4 regions of the Vibrio sp. R10-SF1-ISO8 genome follow, and region 4 is predicted to be linked to each of the others. Evidence: predicted binding sites of a transcription regulator. Region 4 holds the regulator's gene; each other region holds the start of a gene.

Region 1 (3,962 bases), on a different contig from region 4:
ACCATGCGGTTGAAACCTTCTTGGATGATAGACAGCTTCGCTTGCTTCTCACCATCACCAGGCCACATCTTACGTACTTCTTGTAGGAAGCGGTGGTTGATTTCAAAAATGATTTCCATATGACGAGGTAGTAGACGCTGAATCAGCGACTCTGGCCACGTTTCTAGTGCTTCTGGTAGTAGCGTGTGGTTAGTGTAGGCAAAAGTATTTGCACTGATATCCCACGCTTTATCCCAAGATAGACCTTTCTCGTCGATAAGGATGCGCATTAGCTCTGGGATAGCAATTGTTGGGTGCGTATCGTTAAGCTGAATTGTTTCTTGCTTAGGAAGATCAGCCAGCGCAAAACCTGCTTCTTCATGACGACGTAGAATGTCGCGTACCGATGCCGCCGAGTGGAAGTACTGCTGCATTAGACGCAGAGTTTTGCCTTTCTCGTGGTTATCATTCGGGTAGAGAACTTTAGTGATATTGCCCGCATCGATAAGAGCGTGCTGCGCTTCAAAGTAGTCGCCGTTGTTAAAGCTCGCTAGTGAGAATGGTGCAATTGCCTGACATTCCCAAAGACGTAGTGGGTAAACTGTATCTGACTCGTAACCCACGATTGGTAGATCCCAAGGCATTGCTTTTACGCTCATACCCGGTACCCATTTACGAACTTCTTTACCGTTCTCATGTGTTACTTCGACATGACCATAGAAGCCAATTTCTTGCGCAAGTTTAGGACGCGCGACTTCCCAAGGGTAGCCTTCAACACCGCGCCATGCGTCTGGTGCTTCTTGCTGACGACCTTCTTCGAACGATTGTTTAAACAGACCGTATTCGTAGTGTAGGCCGTAACCTACTGTTGGGTATTCTTGTGCAGCACACGAATCCATAAAACACGCTGCCAAACGACCTAGACCACCGTTACCCAGTGAAGGATCACGCTCTTCTTCAAGTAGGTCCGTTAGGTTTTGACCTAGTTCAGCCATCGCATCAGTGATTTGATCATATAGACCCATGCTGATTAGGTTGTTACCTGTCAGACGACCAATTAGGAATTCTAGAGATAAGTAGTTAACGCTTTTTGCGTTTTTGATTTTTGGATCTTGCTCGGTTTTAAGCAAGTCAAATGTTGTTAGTTCAGCAAGCGCTTTGCCCATAGCTAAATACCACTCACGCGCTGTCGCAGTCTCTTCAGTCTTAGCGTAAGTTGCTGAAAGGTGCTTCTTCACATCAGCTTGGAAAGTCGCTTTATCAAAATTTTTCTGTTGCGTAGGTTTCATTAGAGAAATCTCACTTATTGGTTCTAATCCATCTGTGCCATATCGTGCATTGACATGAACAGCAAAACATCCTCCCACAACACGGCAATTTGGGAGGAGGACGAAGGGCGTAGAGGGCGTATTACCAAGGGCTCAGTGATCTAACTCTCATTTAAATTCAACATCGTCTGAGCTCTGGTGATAGGGATCACGCCATCAACGCATTTAACCTATAACTGATGTATTAAAGATATGTGTAGAGGAACATAGTCAATTGAACAATATGCATACTCGGTCACAATAAGATTTGCTAGACGATGCAAATTACATGCTTTTTGGTGCAAGTGGGTGATCAAATCCCATTATTCACCCCACCAATAAGTGACAAGAATCACAAAAATAGGGCGTAGTTAGCATCAAAATGTGAATTACGCGAAAAACCCGCCGTCGATCAATAACTGTAGCGATTATTCTCAAGTAACATCCTTGCCAATAAGCTTAATTGCACAATATTTACTCAATTACGTACCAAGCTGATTGGAATTACGTGATCCTCTAAATATAGGGCACGGCATAGGGACAAAAAGATGTGGATTCCTTCGAAATTAACTCGCCCGGCTCGCTTACATAATGCGATTGTCCGACCACGAGTACTAGACCTTCTTCAACAAGCTCCATTTTACAAACTGGTCTTGTTTAGATCTCCTGCTGGCTATGGAAAAACCACGATGGCCGCCCAATGGCTATCAGATAAGTCACACGTAGGCTGGTACAGTATTGATGAGAGCGATAACGATTCATTCCGCTTCATCAACTACCTGCTACAAGCGCTCAATAAAGCGACGGATGGCAGTTGCCCGAATTCACAAAAGCTAGCGGAAAAGCGTCAATTCTCGTCGCTTCACTCATTGTTTGGCGAAGTCTTCACGGAAATGTCGAACTTCCATCAAGAGTGTTACTTGGTGCTAGACGACTACCACCTAATTTCAGAAGATGAAATTCACGAAGCGATGCGCTTCTTCCTCAAACATATGCCAGATAACGTCACTTTGGTTGTAACCAGCCGAGCAGCTCCACCACTTGGCACCGCTAACCTTCGTGTTCGCGATCTGATGATCGAAATTGGCGACGAGTTACTCGCGTTTGATACGGAAGAGACCACTCGATTCTTTAACCAACGAGTCGCGGACGGCATTGACGATGCAACGGCAAGTAATCTAAGAAACTATGTGGAAGGTTGGCCGTCAGCATTGCAACTTATCGCTCTGCAAGCCCAGCACCAGCATAAAACCTTAGCTCAATCAGCGGAATCTTTCTCTCAGTTTAATCACGCTCATCTATGGGATTACTTGGTTGAAGAGGTGTTTGATCTTCTCGACAAAGAAACGCGTCATTTCTTACTTCAATGTTCGGTACTCGATCATTTCAATGATCAGTTGGTCTGCGAGCTGACAGAGCGTGAAGATGCCCTTAGCATGATTGAGTCACTAAACCGATTCGGCCTGTTTATTCACCCGCTAGAGGGCGAGCAAAACTGGTATCGCTTCCACAACCTGTTTGCAGAATTTCTCGCTCACGAACGTACTGCGCGTATTCCTCAACAAGAGAAACAACTGCATCAAACAGCAGCAAAAGCTTGGTTGAAACTCTCTTCACCTCACCAAGCGTTGCGTCATGCTCAAGAAGCCAATAACAGCCAACTGACAGCGGATATCTTAAGCCAGTATGGTTGGAAGATGTTTAACGGCGGTGAGCTAATTACGCTAGAAAAAGCGATCAATACCCTCACCTCTGAGCAACTTTATAGCGAGCCTAAACTCTGCATGCTGCAAGCTTGGTTGGCTCAAAGCCAGCACAGATATAACGATGTCGGTGACTTATTGTCGAAAGCCGATGAGCAGATGCAGCAGCTAAACATTGTATTAAGTGCTAAAGAGCAGGGAGAGTTCAATGCTCTGCGTGCTCAGGTTGCGATTAACCAAGACGAACCAGAGAAAGCGCTCGAACTTGCTGAACTAGCACTGAGTCAAGTAGACAGTACGGTTTATCGCAGTCGCATCGTTGCAACCTCAGTGGTCGGTGAAGTTAACCACGTACTCGGGCATCTAAGCCGCGCCCTACCTATGATGCAACAAACAGAAAAGCTGGCTCGCCAATACCAAGTCTATCATCAGGCCTTGTGGGCAATGCTTCAGCAGAGTGAAATCCTCATTGCTCAAGGCTATGTTCAAGCGGCATATGAGGTACAGGATAATGCCTTCAAACTGATCGAAGAGCACCAATTACAGCAAGTGCCTCTGCATGAATTTTTGCTTCGCGTCCGAGCGCAAATTCTGTGGTGTTGGAACCGCTTAGATGAGGCAGAAGAGTGTGCCTACAAGGGTTTACATGTTCTAGGCGACCACAGTCCAAGTAAGCACTTACATAGCTACTCAATGTTGGCACGTATCGCAATTGGTCGTGGTGAACTCGATAAAGCGGGTAAGTTTATCGAGCAGATTGCTCACTTACTTAAACAGTCCACTTACCATGTTGACTGGACCGCCAACGCATCACTTTCGCTGATTCTGTTCTGGCAAGCTAGAGGCGATCTAGACTCCATTCAACAGTGGCTTGAAACCACAGTACGTCCTGAAACGGCATGCAATCACTTCACTCAACTGCAGTGGCGCAATATCGCTCGCGCGCAAATCGCTCTAGAGCAATATGCAGATG
Region 2 (3,962 bases), on a different contig from region 4:
TTAGTCTCTTTGTTAAATTCTGTTGAGTGTGCACCTTCCATACCCGCAACGTTACGCGCGTATTCGATCAGTGCCACTTGCATACCTAGACAAATACCTAGGTAAGGTACTTTGTTTTCACGAGCGTATTTAGCCGCAAGGATCTTACCTTCTACGCCACGGTCACCGAAGCCACCTGGTACTAAGATAGCGTCTAGACCTTCTAGCGCTTCATTACCTTTGCTTTCTACATCTTGTGAATCAACGTACTTAATCTTAACGCTTAGACGATTCTTAAGACCTGCGTGCTTAAGTGCTTCGTTTACTGATTTGTAAGCATCTGGTAGTTCGATGTACTTACCAACCATACCGATAGTCACTTCACCCGTTGGGTTCGCTTCTTCGTAGATTACCTGTTCCCATTCTGACAGATCTGCTTCAGGAGCAGTAATGCCGAAACGAGAACATACTAGGTCGTCTAAACCTTGAGATTTGATTAGTTGAGGGATCTTGTAGATTGAATCTACGTCCTTCATAGAGATAACCGCTTTTTCTTGTACGTTACAGAAAAGAGCGATCTTCTTACGTTCATTCGCTGGGATCATGCGATCAGAGCGACAAACAAGAATATCTGGCTGGATACCGATAGAAAGCAGCTCTTTTACAGAGTGCTGAGTCGGTTTAGTTTTCACTTCGCCCGCTGCTGCTAGGTAAGGAACCAGTGTTAGGTGCATGAACATTGCGCGTTCACGGCCTAGCTCTACTGCTAGCTGACGAATGGCTTCCATAAATGGCAGAGATTCGATATCACCTACCGTACCGCCCACTTCAACGATAGCAACATCATGACCTTCAGAACCTGCGATTACGCGGTCTTTGATAGAGTTAGTGATGTGAGGGATAACCTGAATCGTTGCACCTAGGTAATCACCACGACGCTCTTTAGCTAGAACGTCTGAGTAAACACGACCTGCAGTGAAGTTGTTACGCTTAGTCATTTTGGTGCGGATGAAACGCTCGTAGTGACCAAGGTCTAGGTCAGTTTCAGCGCCATCTTCAGTGACGAACACCTCACCGTGTTGAGTCGGGCTCATCGTGCCTGGATCAACGTTGATGTAAGGGTCAAGCTTCATCATAGTCACTTTAAGACCACGAGCTTCTAAAATAGCTGCAAGCGATGCTGCTGCAATACCTTTACCTAGAGAGGATACAACCCCGCCAGTAACAAAAATGTAATTTGTCGTCATGTTTAACCTGAAATTGGTTGAATGAGGGAAAATGGATTTCTTCTGGACGGGATATAAATATACCAGAAGCCCTTAACCGCCACAACGTGAAATCTATCACACTGCAATTTTTTATTTTTTGCTTCAAATCAAATTCGAGTAACGGATTAGTTGCCACTACCTTTATCTACTTCTAGCGCTTTTACTCTGTCCCAAAACGCATCTAACTGATCTAAATCGTAATCTGTTAGCTGTTTGCCTTGCTCTGCGACCATGGCTTCGACACCTTTAAATCGTTTAGCAAACTTTCGGTTGGCTTTACTCAGCGCGACCTCTGGGTCTTTTCCTAAATGACGCGATAAGTTGACCGTTGCAAACAGCAGGTCTCCGAGCTCAAGTTCAATTTTTTCTTCATCAGGAGCGACTTGCAGTGCCTCTTCCATTACCTCTTCAATCTCTTCCTGAACCTTACCGACTACCGGGCCAAGCGAGTCCCAATCAAACCCATATTTAGCGCATTTCTTTTGCATCTTTGTGGCACGAGATAACGCAGGTAGAGAATTTGGTATTGAGTCTAGAATACTTTGTTCTTTTTTGCCTACTTGAGCTTTTTCTTTTGCTTTTTCTGCTTCCCAGTTGGCATTGATCTGCTCATCTGACTCAAACTCGACATCAGAGAAAACATGCGGATGACGACGAGTCAGCTTCTCATTGACGGTTTCAACCACTTCCGAGAAATCAAACAGCTGCTGCTCTTTAGCCAGTTGACTGTAGAAGATAACTTGAAAGAGCAGATCCCCAAGCTCTTCTTTTAGGTTTGACCAATCGCGATTTTGAATCGCATCAACAACTTCATAGGTCTCTTCAATGGTGTGAGGAACAATAGTGTCGAAACTTTGTTTTAGATCCCAAGGACAACCACTTTCTGGGTCACGAAGCTGCGCCATAATCTGTTCTAACTGTTCAATCGGGTGACTCATATTCCTTCTTCCTTTAAATCTTCTGTCTAAAGAACTTTCATTCAAATAAAAAGGTGAGCAGTACAAACCACTCACCTTTCATTTTTATCTGTCATCCTCACGAATGAAACTGAACAAGTTGGGAGTATCTAATCACTTGAAGAGATTCCCTATCACGTTCGTCCCTCTCTATAGGGAATGACGATGTTTGTTTTTTTACTAAGTAGTTGGTTATTCTAGCAAGGCAGTAAACTTATGAGACTCCTGAGCATAGCTTGCCTATGTGATGGAGCGATATAAGTGCAACTAACGCCGCTAGAAAGCCAAATACAACGTAAAAATTAGCCTAGGCGCTTGACCGACATAACATCTTTAATCTGCTCAACTCGTTTAGAAACGCGCTGCAGAATCTCAACGTTGGTCACTTCCAAGTCAAAGTCCATGATCGACATTTGAGTACGATAATCAACGCGACTCTTCATACTGGTCACTTTGATCTTCTCGTTAGCAAACAAAGTCGTGATGTCTTTAAGCAGCCCACCGCGTTCCATCGCTTCAACGCGAACGGTTAAGATGTAAGAGCCAACAAAGCCACTGCCCCACACCGTGTCGATAATACGCTCTGGTGCGTGGTGGCGCAGTTCTTCAAGCTGCTCACAGTCTGCTCGGTGTACTGAAATACCGCGACCTTGCGTGATGTAACCTGCGATCTCATCACCTGGGATCGGCTGACAACAACGAGCAAGGTGGGTCATTAAGTTATCGACCCCTTCCACCACAACGGCATCTTTCTTCGGACGACTTTGCGCTGGAGCTTTGCTTTCTGCCTCTTGAAGCTTCTCTAGGGCTTGCTGATCTTCTTCTTCTGCGGTTGGCTTATTGACCAAGGCATTGATGTGGTTGATCACTTGGTTGATACGTAAATCACCACTTCCGATGCCAACGTACAGCTCATCAGTACTGTTGACATTAAAGCGCTTCAACGCATACTGCTCGGCGTCTTTTAAAGTTGCACCAATTTTCTGCAATTCTACTTCGAGAATATCGCGCCCAGCTTCGACGTTTTTCTCGCGGCTTTGTTTACGGAACCACGCGTTGATTTTCGCGCGTGCTCGACCTGAAGTCACAAAGCCCATCGAAGGATTCAACCAGTCACGAGATGGATTGGGCTCTTTAGAGGTGATGATCTCAACTTGATCACCCATTGCCAGTTTGTGGGTAAATGGAACAATACGCCCAGCGACCTTGGCACCAATACAGCGATGACCGACTTCAGAGTGAATGTGGTAAGCAAAATCGAGTGGTGTCGCTCCCATTGGTAGGTCGACCACATCGCCACGCGGGGTAAAGGCATACACACGATCATCAAACACCTGACTACGTAGTTCATCAAGCATTTCACCCGAGTCAGACATCTCTTCTTGCCAATCCAGTAGCTTACGCAGCCAAGTGATTTTCTCGTCGTAACCACTGCGGCCACCGCCACCTTCTTTGTATTTCCAGTGCGCAGCAACACCTAACTCAGAATCTTCGTGCATGTCTTTAGTACGAATCTGAATCTCAATCGTCTTGCCTTCTGGGCCAAGAATCACGGTATGAATTGACTGGTAACCGTTAGGTTTAGGGTTAGCCACGTAGTCATCAAATTCACTCGGCAGGTGCTTATACTTGGTATGCACAGTCCCGAGTGCCGCGTAACAATCTTGCAGTTTGTCGGCGATAATGCGAACCGCTCGTACATCGAATAGCTCATCAAACGCGAGGCCTTTCTTTTGCATTTTGCGCCAGATGCTGTAGA
Region 3 (3,962 bases), on a different contig from region 4:
GTTGAGCTTATCTAAACTACCTGCATCGAGAGCAAACATTTCACAAGCCAAGCTTGCTCGTAAGGCGCGATCATTTTCTGGCGTCAGTACCGCTTGCAATAAACGCTGAATATCTTGGGCGACAAGCGAGGTAAACACACTGTCTCGGTTTGATAGATAAACACTCGCAATACCTTGTTTGGCGAGAGCCTCTTTCACCATACGACCTTCATTACCGGTTCGAACCAGTACTGCAATATCTCCCGCCTGAATAGAATGCTCTCCTTTGCCATCTTCAAAGAACGCTTGCTCGTTTTGCGCTGCAGTAAGAATGGTTTGGATTTGATCCGCGGTAGCTTTAGACATCGCCTCTAGGTACTCACCTTTTGGTAATGGCTTCTCGTCGGCATCTTGCAACCAATAAGTGAGCGCGGGTTGCTTTTGACCACCGATAGTCCAAACGCGTTTATCCGCGTTGGGGCTAGAGTCGACAGGCAAGAATGGAATATCTTTATCGTAAATAAACGGGCTCGAAGGCAACTCAAAGATCTGGTTTACCGCACTGACCATATCCGCGCTAGAACGCCAGTTAGTGCCTAGAGTGAAGTGCGACGAAACCTGATTACGCGCTTTGATGTAAGTAAAAATATCTGCGCCACGGAAGCCGTAGATTGCCTGTTTGGGATCGCCGATCATAAACAAACCACATTCAGGGTTGTTCAAATAGATACGGCTAAAAATACTGTATTGAAGGGGGTCGGTATCTTGGAACTCATCAATCATAGCGACCGGATAGAGACTTCGAATCCGCTCTGCAAGTAGCTCAGATTCATCACCATCAATAGCGGCAGAAAGATTAGTCAGCAAGTCATCAAAAGAGAGCCACTGTTTCTGCTGTTTGGCTTTTGCCAACATCTCGCGACAATGTTCAATCGCATGGGCAAGAATGGGCGCTTTAAGACTGATTGGCGCAGCAAGGAAAGCATCAATCGCTTCAAAAACAAGGTGCTGCGGCGCGGTGCCTTTCGGCGTTTTCTCAACCAAGGTATTCTGGGCAAACTTCTCCAGTTTGTCTGGATAGTCATAGCCCGTCGTTTCTGTTGCCGCCCACACATTGACCGCTTCGAGCCAAGTCGGTAAAGACTTTTTGGTGTAACTGCGTTTGTTGACGTCAGAGTCACTAACTAGGGCAAAAAAGTCATCCTGATGCTCTCGCCATAGCGATTTCAATTCATCGATACGCTTTAGATTTTGTTGGTGTAAGTCCGCTAGACTGCCACTCATCGCAGCCACAGACAGGCTCAGTGGCGCACCAGTCAGATAGTTAGTCACATCGCGCAATAAATCAGAGGGGGCATTCCAGATTCGACGCACCTCTCCTGCTAAATTAAGCGGCAGGGGATAGAAATTACGTCGCCAGTAATCGGCAACAATCTGAGCTTTAAGATGACTCTCATCAGTCACAAATTCGTTGTTAAAGCGACTACCTGATTCAAATGCATTTTGGGTTAGCATACGTTGGCAAAAGCCGTGGATGGTATAAACCGCAGCTTCATCCATTTGCCTTTCCGCTTGCAAAAGGATCTCCGCGGCTTGTTTGTGGTCACTGAACTCCGAAACTAATGCATCAATTATTTCATCACCCGATTCAGTTTGCTTTACTCGTTTAAACGCTAAATAAGCTTTGTGAATTTTTTCTCGGATACGCTCTCGTAGCTCAGAAGTCGCAGCTTCAGTAAAGGTCACCACTAAAATCTGGTCGACAGTCAACGGCAGCTGATGTTTGGTCTCGGATGTACCGTGACCGAGAAGCAATCTTAGGTATAAGCCAGCGATAGTAAAGGTTTTACCGGTACCCGCCGATGCCTCAATTAATCGTGCACCGTGCAAGGGAAAAGTCATGGCATTAAGCGGAGTAACCATTGACGTTGCTGTCATAAAATATTTGCCCTTTGTATGAAAACCCGAGATCCAAATGTGATCCAGACTTAAAAACGATTGTTATTAATATAAATCCCTAAAAACTTGGGACTTTATGAGATCTTTCTCACGGCAGGCTTGTTACCTAACCGCTACTATGCGCGCCATGTGTTGAGCAACTCTGAGCTTGTCTAAACAGCCAAGTTGCAACAAACCGACAGAATAATGGTCCCTCTGACCTGTGGCCGTACAGCGAACGCCCTACACTATAATGATTTACTGGCGGCCACCTACTTTCCTTCAACCCGTTTTCCACTAAGCTGATCTATTGCATGTCTTCACTGCTCTTTGCCTCTAGTCGAGGGGTTTGCAGTACCAATGCTGTGATGGTGCGTGCCTGCGCTGCTAAGTTGTCGTTCCAACTTGGCCAGATACGCGAGATGTAAGGGTTATTGCCTTCACCTGCTGCCATAAAACCATCGTTAAATGTATCGGCCATTTTCTTGAATGATTTCTCTTCATCATCCACCCAGTTCCCGCGACTGAATCCCGCTTCAACACCTGCTAATGCAGTTCTCGGGAAATAGCACAAGGGTTCGGTCATGCCTTGATAGAACAAACGAACTAGCTCAGCTAACAAGCTATGAGCGTAGCTGGCATCTGCAATTTCAGGGTAGATAAGATGAACAACCCCTTCCTTGCGATCATAACCAATCATATGGGTGCGCTTACTAATGCCCATCGCCGACATCGCTAGGTGGTCTATCCAAGCAGACAAGTAGTCTTGTGAGCGAATCTTACCGCTGCGAAAACGAATTAAACCCGACTGATAATACTGTGTCAGCCAGCCAGTTAGGTTAATCTTTTTATCCTCACCTAAGACGTCAAATGTCAGCTTTACTTCGAGGTCATTAACTTCGCTGCCACATAAGAAAGTCAGTTTTTCCACCAGCTCCTGCGCCTGAACTCGGTTAGTTTCAAACTCGATATCACCAAATGCGCCAACCGGTAATTTCCCTTGCGCCCGTTGCTGCTTAACAAAGCTTTCAATCACACCCTTGCTATCTTGCCCACCAGAAAGCTGCTGTTTGAATAAGCTATCCAATAAACTGTCGCGCATTTGATAGCTTTCTAAGCCATTAAGTACAAAAGGCTCGTCATCTTCCATTACCGGTAGCGGTGGCTCAAACATCACTTTTAAGCGGCGATTGAAAAAGTATTGCACCGGCAAACGCCAGAAGCGTTGCAACTCAACCAGATCTAGCTCTAACGGGTAGGTCGCATCGAGTAAGTAATCTTGCAGTTGTCGATTAAACTCACCGCTCACCTGGCCTAATCTGTTCACCGCAGGTAACCACTCTTTAGCATAACTTGGATGCTCACCGACAAACGCGGTAGCACTAAACGGCACCATAGAGTGGTGAGTGATAAGTTCTGATAGCAGTTTTTCTCCAGACTCATCACTCGCTAACACCTCGTCTCCATCTAGGCGGTAGTTTTGGTGGCAATACTCCATCAGCTCAGAAACCAGCACCGATGGCACACGCTCTGTATTGTCTTGGATTGAGCGGCCAACATAACTGATGTATAGCGTTTGCTGTGCAGACAGCATGGCCTCTAGGAATAGGTACCTGTCATCATCTCGGCGAGAGCGATCCCCTGGTTTGGTTCGCCCATTCATCAGATCGAAGCCCTCTGGCGGCATAGAACGTGGATAGACACCATCATTCATACCCAGTAAGCAAACCGTTCTGAACGGAATAGAACGCATCGGCATCAAGGTACAGAAGTTCACTTGCCCAGCAAGGAAGCGTTGGCTGATCCGCGTCCCAGACAGCTTGTTGTTCAAATAGGTGGTAATAATCGCCGGAGATAATGACTGCTCGAAAGCAGCGTCAGTCAGTTGCTCTTTTAAATTGGCTAAGGTGTCACGAATCGACTTCAGCGCCGCCTCACCTTCCAGTTCAACACTAAAGAAATCATCCAGCAGCAAGGTCAGTATTTCGCGCCAACTATCAATTGATTGAGTTTGTAGCAGTTTGTGTCGGTAATCGCTGACCGTC
Region 4 (3,962 bases):
ATCTACAAAAGCTAGGTGGCGAGAGCTTAATTGAAGCTAAAGCCGGAGAAGCTGCATTTGTAACACCAGGCATTATTGATGTTACCGCGATTGCTGAGCTACCAGATGAAGAGTACTTCGGCCCACTACTACAAGTGGTGCGTTACCAAGGTCTAGAGAAAGCGGTTGAGTTAGCCAACGACACTCGCTTTGGTCTATCCGCAGGTTTAGTGTCTACTGACGACGGTGAGTGGGAATACTTTGTTGACCATATTCGTGCTGGTATCGTAAACCGCAATCGCCAGTTAACTGGTGCAAGCGGTGATGCGCCATTTGGTGGTCCGGGCGCGTCAGGCAACTTACGCCCAAGTGCTTACTACGCAGCAGATTACTGTGCTTACCCTATGGCTTCGATGGAAGGAGGAGAAACACTTCTTCCTGCAACGCTAAGCCCAGGTGTTGAACTATAAAAAACCATAAATTTTAGGGAATTCCCTTCTCGCCTCCCCGAGCCGGGAGGCATTTGAAACGTCACAGGCTGAAGGCTATCTGATCAAACTTTCTGGACACATTTGGTTGGATGGCCTTTTTTATAATTAAACAGATAACTACTCATTCTCCATTTACGTAAACCACCCCTACAAGGAGGCGTTATGACGCCAGATGTTTTATTCCAACAGTTATGGAATGACTATATTCAACGCTTATGTCCCTCTGCTGAACAAGTCCACCAACTTCTGCAAGAAGACGAAGCGCTGATCAATGACCACATTGCTCTGCGCACTTTCAATGTAGAACCCCTGGGCATTGCGACCCTTGCACAACCATTCTTAGACGTAGGCTACAAGCCATGCGGTGACTATGTGTTTGAAAGCAAGAAGCTTGTTGCCAAACATTATGAGCACCCAGACCCGAAACAGCCAAAAGTGTTCATCAGTGAATTGAAGGTTGAAGAGTGTTCTGCCGAGCTACAAGCTATTGTCGCTAAGCTTGTCGAGCAATTGGACACCAGTAAGCTAAAAGGTCATGAGTTCTTGTATGGCGGTCGTTTGTGGGACATCAGCTTTGCTGACTTTCAGACGTTAGCGAAAGAAAGTGAGTACGCTTCTTGGTTAGCAGCGCATGGTTACGGCGCTAACCACTTTACGGTTAGCGTCAATCAGCTCAACGCGTTTGAAGAAGTAAAAGGTGTCAATGACCACCTACGCGATTCCGGCTTTACCATCAATGAGTTTGGTGGCGAAGTGAAGGGCTCTCCTGATGTGCTGCTAGAGCAATCTTCAACGATGGCGGATAAAGTCGCGGTAACCTTCACTGAAGGTACAGAGATTATCCCTGGCGGTTTCTACGAGTTTGCTAAGCGCTACCCAATGAGCAACGGTGAACTTTATCCAGGATTTGTCGCAGCTTCTGCTGACAAGATCTTCGAGAGTACGAACGGGTAGAGAGTAGATGCGAGATTCGGGCTTCGCCCTGCGAGAGTCGAGATCGGACTTCGTCCTTCGAGAGGTGGGAGCTAGTAGTGAGGCGATAGAGCCTTATGTCTACAAGGTGTTGACAGAACGAGTCCTTAATCAGTCATAATTTTCTCGATTCTCGATTCTCGATTCTCGATTCTCGATTCTCGATTCTCGATTCTCGATTCTCGATTCTCGATTCTCGATTCTCGATTCTCGATTCTCGATTCTCGATTCTCGATTCTCGATTCTCGATTCTCGATTCTCGATTCTCGATTCTCGATTCTCGATAAAAAAGCCACCAATGTCTCCATTGGTGGCTTTTAAAATTTTAGCGGTTAATCGAAATTAACGAGTACCGTAAACCACGATAGTTTTACCGTGTGCAGAAATTAGGTTCTGCTCTTCTAGCATCTTCAAGATACGACCTACTGTCTCACGAGAACAGCCAACGATTTGACCGATTTCTTGACGAGTGATCTTAATCTGCATGCCATCAGGGTGAGTCATCGCATCTGGTTGCTTCGCTAGGTTTAGTAGCGTTTGAGCAATACGGCCAGTTACGTCTAGGAATGCTAGGTCACCTACTTTTTGGCTAGTCACTTGTAGGCGGCTTGCCATTTGCGCAGATAAGCGCATTAGGATGTCTGGGTTCACTTGGATAAGCTGACGGAATTTCTTAAATGAGATTTCCGCAACTTCACAAGGAGATTTAGCACGAACCCATGCTGTACGCTCTTGGTCTTCTTCGAATAGACCAAGTTCACCGATAAAGTCACCTTGGTTTAGGTAAGAAAGGATCATTTCCTTACCTTCTTCGTCTTTAATAAGAACCGCTACTGAACCTTTTACGATGTAGTACAAAGTTTCAGCTTTCTCGCCCGCATGAATTAGCGTGCTTTTTGAAGGGTACTTATGAATATGACAATGTGAAAGAAACCACTCTAATGTTGGGTCGGTTTGAGGTTTACCTAGAACCATAATATCTCACTTCCTCTGCAGGGTACGCTTGCCGCTTTCCATATTTTAGCTAAGCCTTAATCAAGACCTACTAGGATAAGAGCACTTTACAAATGCTGCAAGCCAACTTGTGTTTCGGTAAGAAATAGTATCCTTTTTCGAAAACGATTTCTTGATTTTAATCGGGTACAACTGGGGTTTTAGTACGCAAAACTGTGCACATGATCACGGTATGAAAAGTAATCGTGTTCTAGCTGTGGGTATTAACCAATTTTGCCCGTTTCGATGAGCTGTTGAAGTATCGGTTTAACGATTAGCTCCATGGCAAAACTCATCTTACCGCCAGGGACAACAATCGTGTTATGACGCGACATAAATGCCCCATCAATCATTGCCAGTAGATATGGGTAATCTACGTTTTTAATGCCTCGTAATCGGATAACAACAAAACTCTCATCTAAACTCGGAATGCCTTTGGCGTTAAGCGGGTTAGATGTGTCGACGGTAGGGACACGTTGAAAGTTAATATGAGTACGAGAAAACTGCGGGGTAATGTAGTTCAGGTAGTCATCCATTGAACGGACGATAGAGTCCATCACCGCTTCACGTGAGTGACCACGATCACGGGTATCTCGAACGAATTTCTGAATCCATTCAAGGTTCACGATAGGCACCATGCCAATCAGAAAATCAACATGCTGTGATACGTTAACCTCGCCATCGACAACACCGCCATGTAGACCTTCATAAAACAGGACGTCGGAGTTTTCTGGCAGATCTTGCCAAGGCGTAAAGGTGCCTGGCATTTGGTTGTATGGAACCGCTTCATCGAACGTATGCAGGTAACGGCGGATTTGACCGACGCCTTCTTGACCGTATTTGCGGAAGAACTCTTCAAGTCCATTGAAGTCGTTCGCCTGAGGGCCAAAGTAACTGATATGGCGACCTTGCTCACGTGCCTTACGGATTTCAACATCCATCTCAGGGCGCGTAAAGCGGTGGAAGCTATCGCCTTCAACCCATGCAGGTTTAACGTTCATCATATTGAACATCTTGCGGAAAGCTTCAGAAGTCGTTGTGGTACCAGCTCCAGAGGAACCAGTAACCGCAATAATCGGGTGTTTTGCTGACATGACAAACCTTGTCGTAATCTAATCCTTTAAACGAAAACCACTATAGCACGCTTTAGTGGTCAGTCACTGTATGCGATGCGCTAAAGTACTAAAACTTTCGTTTGAGTTGAATATCAACGGTTTCGTGCAGTTCAGAGAACACAACAACCGCTTCCCCTGATTCCAACTGGGTACGTATTTGATCGACTTTGTCTTGCAGCGAGATCTCGACATCCCCGTAGTCAGTCCCTTCACGCAGGACGAACTCACGAATGAGATTTTCTAGTGTTGCTGGCTCGATTTGTTGCCATGGAACGATCATAAATACCTCTTATTTTATGATTTAGGCCAAGGTGATTGGCTACGCAGAGAGAGCCAAACTTTCATAGTATGCAGGTAGTGCCTCTTCGAGCCAAAACCTCGGTTTTAACGCGCTGCCGGTAACAAAACCAAC

Evidence for each region. Region 4 encodes CRP, which controls carbon source genes, mostly activating them, when cyclic AMP is high. Its sites were predicted from a motif close to TGTGANNNNNNTCACA; they were not measured.
Region 1: AC6R00_RS08175 (glycogen/starch/alpha-glucan phosphorylase) is a predicted target of CRP. The motif match lies at 1,403-1,418, and genes of this name have one in related genera.
Region 2: pyrG (CTP synthase) is a predicted target of CRP. The motif match lies at 1,312-1,327, and genes of this name have one in related genera.
Region 3: recB (exodeoxyribonuclease V subunit beta) is a predicted target of CRP. The motif match lies at 2,016-2,031, and genes of this name have one in related genera.

Annotation. Positions count from the first base shown of each region.
Region 1 covers NZ_JCBDHL010000010.1:555,227-559,188, reverse strand. The annotation lists gene AC6R00_RS08175 (glycogen/starch/alpha-glucan phosphorylase) at 1-1,268, opposite strand, end outside; gene malT (HTH-type transcriptional regulator MalT) at 1,835-3,962, shown strand, end outside.
Region 2 covers NZ_JCBDHL010000021.1:42,200-46,161, reverse strand. The annotation lists gene pyrG (CTP synthase) at 1-1,226, opposite strand, end outside; gene mazG (nucleoside triphosphate pyrophosphohydrolase) at 1,373-2,185, opposite strand; gene relA (GTP diphosphokinase) at 2,506-3,962, opposite strand, start outside.
Region 3 covers NZ_JCBDHL010000008.1:135,715-139,676, reverse strand. The annotation lists gene recB (exodeoxyribonuclease V subunit beta) at 1-1,917, opposite strand, end outside; gene recC (exodeoxyribonuclease V subunit gamma) at 2,225-3,962, opposite strand, start outside.
Region 4 covers NZ_JCBDHL010000016.1:189,797-193,758, forward strand. The annotation lists gene astD (succinylglutamate-semialdehyde dehydrogenase) at 1-449, shown strand, start outside; gene AC6R00_RS12800 (DUF1338 domain-containing protein) at 633-1,424, shown strand; gene crp (cAMP-activated global transcriptional regulator CRP) at 1,785-2,417, opposite strand; gene AC6R00_RS12810 (phosphoribulokinase) at 2,660-3,529, opposite strand; gene AC6R00_RS12815 (YheU family protein) at 3,618-3,830, opposite strand; gene AC6R00_RS12820 (hydrolase) at 3,870-3,962, opposite strand, start outside.